2 regions of the Enterobacter sp. PL_is514 genome follow, and region 1 is predicted to be linked to the other one. Evidence: predicted binding sites of a transcription regulator. Region 1 holds the regulator's gene; the other holds the start of a gene.
What was found. The regulator LexA, encoded in region 1, represses DNA repair genes until DNA is damaged. The targets are predictions, from matches to a motif close to TNCTGTATGTACATACAGNA.
Positions count from the first base shown of each region.

Region 2: a site for LexA is predicted at 1,590-1,609, ahead of mutH (DNA mismatch repair endonuclease MutH). Genes of this name have one in related genera too.

Region 1 covers NZ_JBVPGN010000031.1:66,296-69,711, reverse strand. Annotated here, with positions in the region: gene plsB (glycerol-3-phosphate 1-O-acyltransferase PlsB) at 1-1,014, opposite strand, end outside; gene AC0TNG_RS11310 (diacylglycerol kinase) at 1,169-1,537, shown strand; gene lexA (transcriptional repressor LexA) at 1,646-2,254, shown strand; gene dinF (MATE family efflux transporter DinF) at 2,318-3,416, shown strand, end outside.
Region 2 covers NZ_JBVPGN010000026.1:229,020-232,435, forward strand. Annotated here, with positions in the region: gene ptsP (phosphoenolpyruvate--protein phosphotransferase) at 1-612, opposite strand, end outside; gene rppH (RNA pyrophosphohydrolase) at 625-1,155, opposite strand; gene mutH (DNA mismatch repair endonuclease MutH) at 1,839-2,531, shown strand; gene AC0TNG_RS03865 (YgdI/YgdR family lipoprotein) at 2,660-2,878, shown strand; gene AC0TNG_RS03870 (NADP(H)-dependent aldo-keto reductase) at 3,010-3,416, shown strand, end outside.

The DNA of each region.
Region 1 (3,416 bases):
CCAGAAATTCAGGTTGATACCGGCTGCAATGTGCGGTGGTACCAGCCCCTGATGATAGAGCACGTAGGAAAGAAGCAGGTAGTCCATATGGCTGCGGTGGCAGGGAACATAGACAATCTCATGGCCATCATGCGCCAGCTGACGTACACGCTCGGCGTTATGAACGTTGATGCCCTGGTAGAGACGGTTCCAGGTAAAGCCGAGAATACGATCGGACAGGCGAATCATCTCATAAGAGAAGTTCGCTGCAATCTCTTCCATCAGCGCAATGGCGTTCTGCTGGGCTTTCTCATGCGATATTTTCTTGCTGCGCGCTTCGTCTTCAACGGCGCGGGCAATCGCTTTGGAGGCCAACAGCTTGTTGAACAGATCCTGACGCGCCGGGAGACGCGGCCCAACGGCAGCAAGGCGCTGACGGGCGAAGTGCATACGCGCCACGCGCGCCAGTTTTTGCGCGATGATCTTGTCGGTGCCGTGCTCGTCCGCCATTCGACGCAGCGAAACGGAAGGGGAGAAACGCACAAAGCTGTCGCGTCCCAGCCAGGAGACCGCGAAGAACTTCTGGATGCCGTTAAGCATGCGCAGCGGCGGGTTCTCTTCACCTTTTTCACGGCCCGGACGACGACCAAACATCACCGATACCGGCACCATCTGCACATCCAGATCGGGGTTGCTGCGGTGCAGGTCGAGATAGTCATGGAACAGCTTGATGGACTCTTCTTTTGGCGTGTAGTAGGTAAACACGCGCGGTCCACCGTGAATGAACACGTAGCGCGGCAGCAGCGTACCGTCAACTTCAAGCGGTTCAAGCGGGTCAGGTAAGTCATGCGCCAGACACTGGGCGCGAAGCGTCAGTAAGTCTGCCTTCGAGTTATAAGGCAAAACGTACATAATAGGACGTGACGTATCGAGTCCCAATTCCAGCGCGGGTTCTGCTGGGATAGACTTGCTTTTTACCAGGATGCTTAATGGTAAATTAAGTAATTTGTAGTAAATTCGTGGCCAGCCGGACATAAACGATGTAAAGCCTCTGGTTAATAATGCAATTGCGGCGCAAGGATAACAGAAAGCGCGCAAAATTTCTGTTGTTACCCGTCATACTTCAGGCTGTAGCGAAACGCGCTACAGTTCCTGTTACTGACGCTTTTTTTCATAAAAGGTTCTTTTAATGGCCAATAATACCACTGGGTTAACGCGTATCATCAAAGCCGCCGGCTATTCATGGAAAGGTTTCCGTGCCGCGTGGATCAACGAAGCCGCCTTTCGCCAGGAGGGCATCGCCGCTATCATCGCGGTGATCGTCGCCTGTTTCCTTGATGTTGATGCGATTACCCGCGTACTTCTTATCGGTTCCGTGCTTCTGGTGATGATAGTGGAAATTCTTAATAGCGCTATTGAGGCCGTGGTTGATCGCATTGGTTCAGATTTCCATGAACTTTCTGGCCGTGCAAAAGACATGGGCTCTGCTGCCGTGTTGCTGGCGATTATCACTGCCGCTATCACCTGGGTCACGCTGCTTTGGTCACATTTCCGATGAGCCTCGAGGAATAATTAAGTCCCTGGTTTTTTGTGCAGTTTTTGGTTCCAAAATCGCCTTTGACTGTATATACTCACAGCATAACTGTATATACACCCAGGGGGCGGAATGAAAGCGTTAACGACCAGGCAGCAAGAGGTGTTTGATCTCATCCGGGATCATATCGGCCAGACGGGTATGCCACCCACGCGTGCGGAAATCGCGCAGCGTCTGGGCTTCCGTTCTCCGAATGCTGCCGAAGAACACCTGAAAGCGCTGGCGCGTAAGGGCGTGATTGAGATTGTTTCGGGCGCGTCACGGGGTATCCGCCTGCTGGTGGAAGAAGAGACGGGCATTCCGCTGGTGGGGCGTGTTGCTGCCGGTGAGCCTTTACTGGCACAGCAGCATATTGAAGGCCATTACCAGGTCGATCCAGCCATGTTCAAACCGAGCGCTGATTTCCTGCTGCGCGTCAGCGGTATGTCGATGAAAGACATCGGTATTCTTGACGGCGATCTGCTTGCGGTGCATAAAACACAGGATGTGCGTAACGGCCAGGTAGTCGTCGCGCGCATTGATGATGAAGTCACCGTCAAACGTCTGAAAAAACAGGGGAACACCGTTCAGCTACTGCCTGAAAACAACGAGTTCTCCCCGATTGTGGTCGATCTTCGCGAACACAACTTCTCTATCGAAGGGCTGGCGGTTGGGGTCATTCGCAACGGCGAATGGCTGTAACCTCTTCCTGACAGGCTATGGCGCCGCTGTAGCCTGCTTCATTCTCCACACCCGGTATTTTTCATGTCACTGCTGACGGCATCCGATAAGGCATTGTGGCGTCTTGCTCTGCCGATGATCTTCTCCAATATTACCGTTCCCTTGCTGGGTCTGGTCGATACGGCCGTTATTGGCCATCTTGATTCGCCTGTTTATCTTGGCGGCGTGGCGATTGGCGCGACGGCAACCAGCTTCCTGTTTATGCTGCTGCTCTTTTTGCGTATGAGCACCACCGGGCTCACGGCACAGGCTTATGGTGCAAAAGATCCGCTGCGTCTGGCGCGCGCGCTGGTCCAGCCGCTGATCCTCGCGCTTGGCGCGGGGGCGTTAATCGTTTTATTGCGTGCGCCCCTGATCGACCTTGCGCTTCATGTTGTTGGCGGCAGCGAGGCGGTATTAGAGCAGGCGCGACGTTTCCTTGAAATCCGCTGGCTCAGCGCGCCCGCGTCACTGGCTAACCTGGTTCTGCTGGGGTGGCTATTGGGCGTGCAGTACGCCCGTGCACCCGTGATTTTGCTGGTGGTGGGTAACCTGCTCAATATCGTTTTGGATGTCTGGCTGGTCATGGGTCTGCATATGAACGTGCAGGGCGCGGCGCTGGCGACGGCGATTGCCGAGTACGGAACTTTTATTATTGGCCTGTGGATGGTCTGGCGCGTGCTGGCGATGCGCGGCATCTCCCTGGCGCTGCTCAAAACCGCATGGCGCGGCAATATCCGTAAGCTGCTGGCGCTTAACCGAGACATCATGCTGCGCTCGCTTCTTCTTCAGCTCTGCTTCGGGGCGCTGACGGTTTTCGGGGCTCGACTGGGGCCAGAAATCGTTGCGGTCAACGCAGTATTGATGACGCTACTGACCTTTACCGCCTACGCGCTGGACGGTTTTGCCTATGCGGTAGAAGCGCATTCCGGGCAGGCGTACGGTGCGCGCGAAAGCGGGCAGCTTCGGGACGTCTGGCGGGCAGCCTGCCGCCAGTCGGGACTGGTGGCGCTGGCGTTCGGTCTGGTTTACGCCTTCTTTGGTGAGCAGATCGTTGCATTGCTGACGTCTATCCCTGCGCTGCGCGAGCTGGCGAGTCACTATCTCATCTGGCAAGTCGTCTTACCGGTGGTCGGCGTCTGGT
Region 2 (3,416 bases), on a different contig from region 1:
ATCAAGCGTTGAGGCTTCGTAAACCTGCTCCATCAGCGGCAGCGTAGCGTCCATCCAGCCTTCCGCTATCGCCACGCCTGGCGATGCCGGAAGGGCACGAATGCGCGTATGGCGATACTGACCAAAAAGCGCGGCAAGCTGGGACTGGGAGAGGATCGCAGCCATCTGCGTGGCCAGCGTGACGAGGAAAGACTCCTCGCTTTCGTCGTACTGACGTAGCTCACGCTGCTGGACGACCAGCACGCCGAGCAGCTGGCGACGCTGAATGATCGGCACGCCAAGGAAAGCGCGGAAGCGCTCTTCTTTTACGGAAGGGATGTACTTAAAGCTGGGGTGTTTTTGTGCGTCAGCAAGGTTGATGGGTTCAGCCAGCCGCCCGACCAGACCCACGATACCTTCATCAAATGCGAGCGTTACGGTGCGTCCACGTGGTTTTTTCAAACCACGGGTTGCCATCAGGTAATAGCAGCGCCGATCGTGGTCGGCCAGATACACCGAACAGACCTCGGTTTCCATCGCAAGACAGATGTCGGTGACCAGAATATTCAGCGCCTCGTTCAGACGCGGCGCGCTGGCCACCTTCTCGACTATTTCTCGCAAGCGGGTGAGCATGATTTGCGTAGCTTAACCTCTTTTACGTCGCCAGGCAGGTGCGCTCTGCGGCTTAGGCGGGATCTCCTGAAGCTGCATTACCACACTTGCAAACTCTTTCATCACCCTACGGTAAACATCGCGTTTAAATGACACGACCTGACGAACAGGATACCAATAGCTCACCCAGCGCCAGCCATCGAACTCCGGCGTACTGCTGGTTTGCATATTGATGTCTGAATCGTTGCCCACCAACTGCAACAGAAACCACTTTTGTTTCTGGCCGATACAAACCGGCTTTGTGTCCCAACGCACCAAACGTTTCGGTAACTTGTAACGCAACCAGTTGCGGGTCGAAGCCAGGATGCGAACATCTTTTCGGCTTAAACCGACCTCTTCAAAAAGCTCCCGGTACATCGCTTGTTCTGGGGACTCTCCCGGATTGATCCCGCCTTGCGGGAACTGCCAGGAGTGCTGACCATATCGCCGGGCCCACATCACCTGGCCCTGACGATTACAAATTACTATTCCTACGTTCGGGCGGTAGCCATCGTCATCAATCACCGGACTACCCCAAACTAAACCTTATATATGAATGATTGTTTCACACTACAGGGAGGCGGTAAACCACTCTCTTACAGGGCTGCAACCTAATAACATTTGAATAACTCACAAATAAGTGCTGAGTTATAAACAGATGAGTGGCAGTGAAGGGAATTTTATTCACCTTTTCTGTGGATATAGTTGTGAAGAAGTGTCTGATTACCGATGAACAACCTTAAACGCTGCCATATCCCCTCTTTCACCTGAATTCAATAATGCAATTATTTTCATATAGTTAAATGTATTTCCATGAACACAAAACAGAATAGCGTGACGATCGTCACATCAGGGATCGTCGTGCTGATGAAAGATCGAACAGCGTCGGTTTTATCCACAGATTGTGCCAATAAGTTAGTCACAATTTGTTTGAAAATTCGATTTTCATCGCACGTCAAGGCTGTAAATTGAAACAGTAGTCAGGGTTATGCCCAGTTATCCCATTTTTCTGTGGATAACATGGTGTAAGATCCTGTTCATTGTCAGTGACCAGATTTGAACAACCGGTTTTCTGACTCGGGTGAAACGATTTCAAACCCATAAAAAAACCTATAAATCATACACATGGAATATTGGTACAGAAATAGTTAAACTCTATCCACAGGGGACAATTTCTTCGTTTATTTTTTAATCAAAAGGTTACCGTCATGCATCCGCTTACACCCTTGCTCTCACCGCCGTCCAGCGAGGGCCAGTTGCTCCAGCAGGCACAGCGTCTTGCGGGCTTTTCGCTTGGCGAGCTGGCGGCAATGGCAGGGCTTCCGATCCCGAAGGATCTTAAGCGGGATAAAGGCTGGATCGGCATGCTGCTTGAGCTGTGGCTGGGTGCGAGCGCAGGGAGCAAACCCGAGCAGGATTTTGCAGCACTTGGCGTGGAGTTAAAAACCATCCCAATAGATAGCCAGGGCAAGCCGCTTGAAACCACCTTTGTCTGCGTTGCGCCATTAACCGGCAACACCGGCGTGACGTGGGAAACCAGCCACGTTCGCCACAAGCTGAAGCGCGTGTTGTGGGTACCGGTTGAAGGCGAGCGACAGATCCCCCTGGCCGACCGTCGCGTTGGCGCGCCGCTGCTTTGGAGCCCGAACGAGGATGAAGAGCATCAGCTTCGGCTGGACTGGGAGGAGCTGATGGACATGATCGTTCTTGGGCAGGTAGAGCGCATCACCGCCCGACACGGAGAAGTGTTACAGCTGCGTCCGAAAGCGGCCAACAGTAAAGCGCTTACCGAGGCCATCGGCGCACAGGGTGAGCCGATACTGACGTTGCCGCGCGGTTTTTATCTTAAAAAGAATTTCACCAGCGCGCTCCTGGCACGTCATTTCCTGTTAAAAACATAGTTTTTTACTTATTTTGCGAGCTCTCAAACATAATCGACTGCTTTTTAAGATTTTACTGCTTCCTCAAGTCGCCATATCGGGTTAATACTAGATTATGATTTGATACGCGCCAGATGAGGACGATAACGATGAAAAAATGGGCAGTGTTAGTTTCAGCAGTCGGTTTAGCGTTTGCCGTATCGGGCTGTAGCAGCGATTACGTCATGGCGACAAAAGACGGTCGAATGATCCTGACCGACGGCAAACCCGAAGTTGACGATGATACCGGTCTGGTCAGCTACCGCGACCATGAAGGCAATAAAATGCAGATCAATCGCGACGAAGTATCGCAAATTATCGAGCGATAAACAGAGAGAGGTCAGTCGCTTGCTGACCTTTTTGATTTTTTTCTTCCCCTTTTGCTTCCCCTCTGCCATGTTTATATTCCTTTGTCGGGCACGCCCTGACGCGGTCTATAAGTCTACTGAGGAAGCCGGCTATGCATTATCACCGTATCCCCCACAGCGCTCTGGAAATAAGCCAACTGGGGTTGGGCACGATGACATTTGGTGAACAAAACAGCGAAGCCGATGCCCATGCACAACTCGATTACGCCGTCAGCCAGGGGATTAACCTGATTGATGTCGCGGAGATGTACCCTGTTCCGCCACGTCCGGAAACGCAGGGACTTACCGAAACCTACGTCGGTAACTGGCTGGCAAAACACGGCAACCGTGAAAAGCTGGTGATTGCCTCAAAAGTCAGTGGCCCCGCACGCAACAACGATACCGGGATCCGCCCGAATCAGATCCTCGATCGCAAGAATATCCGCGCCGCACTGGACGCCAGCCTGAAGCGCCTGCAAACCGACTATCTCGATCTGTATCAGGTGCACTGGCCTCAGCG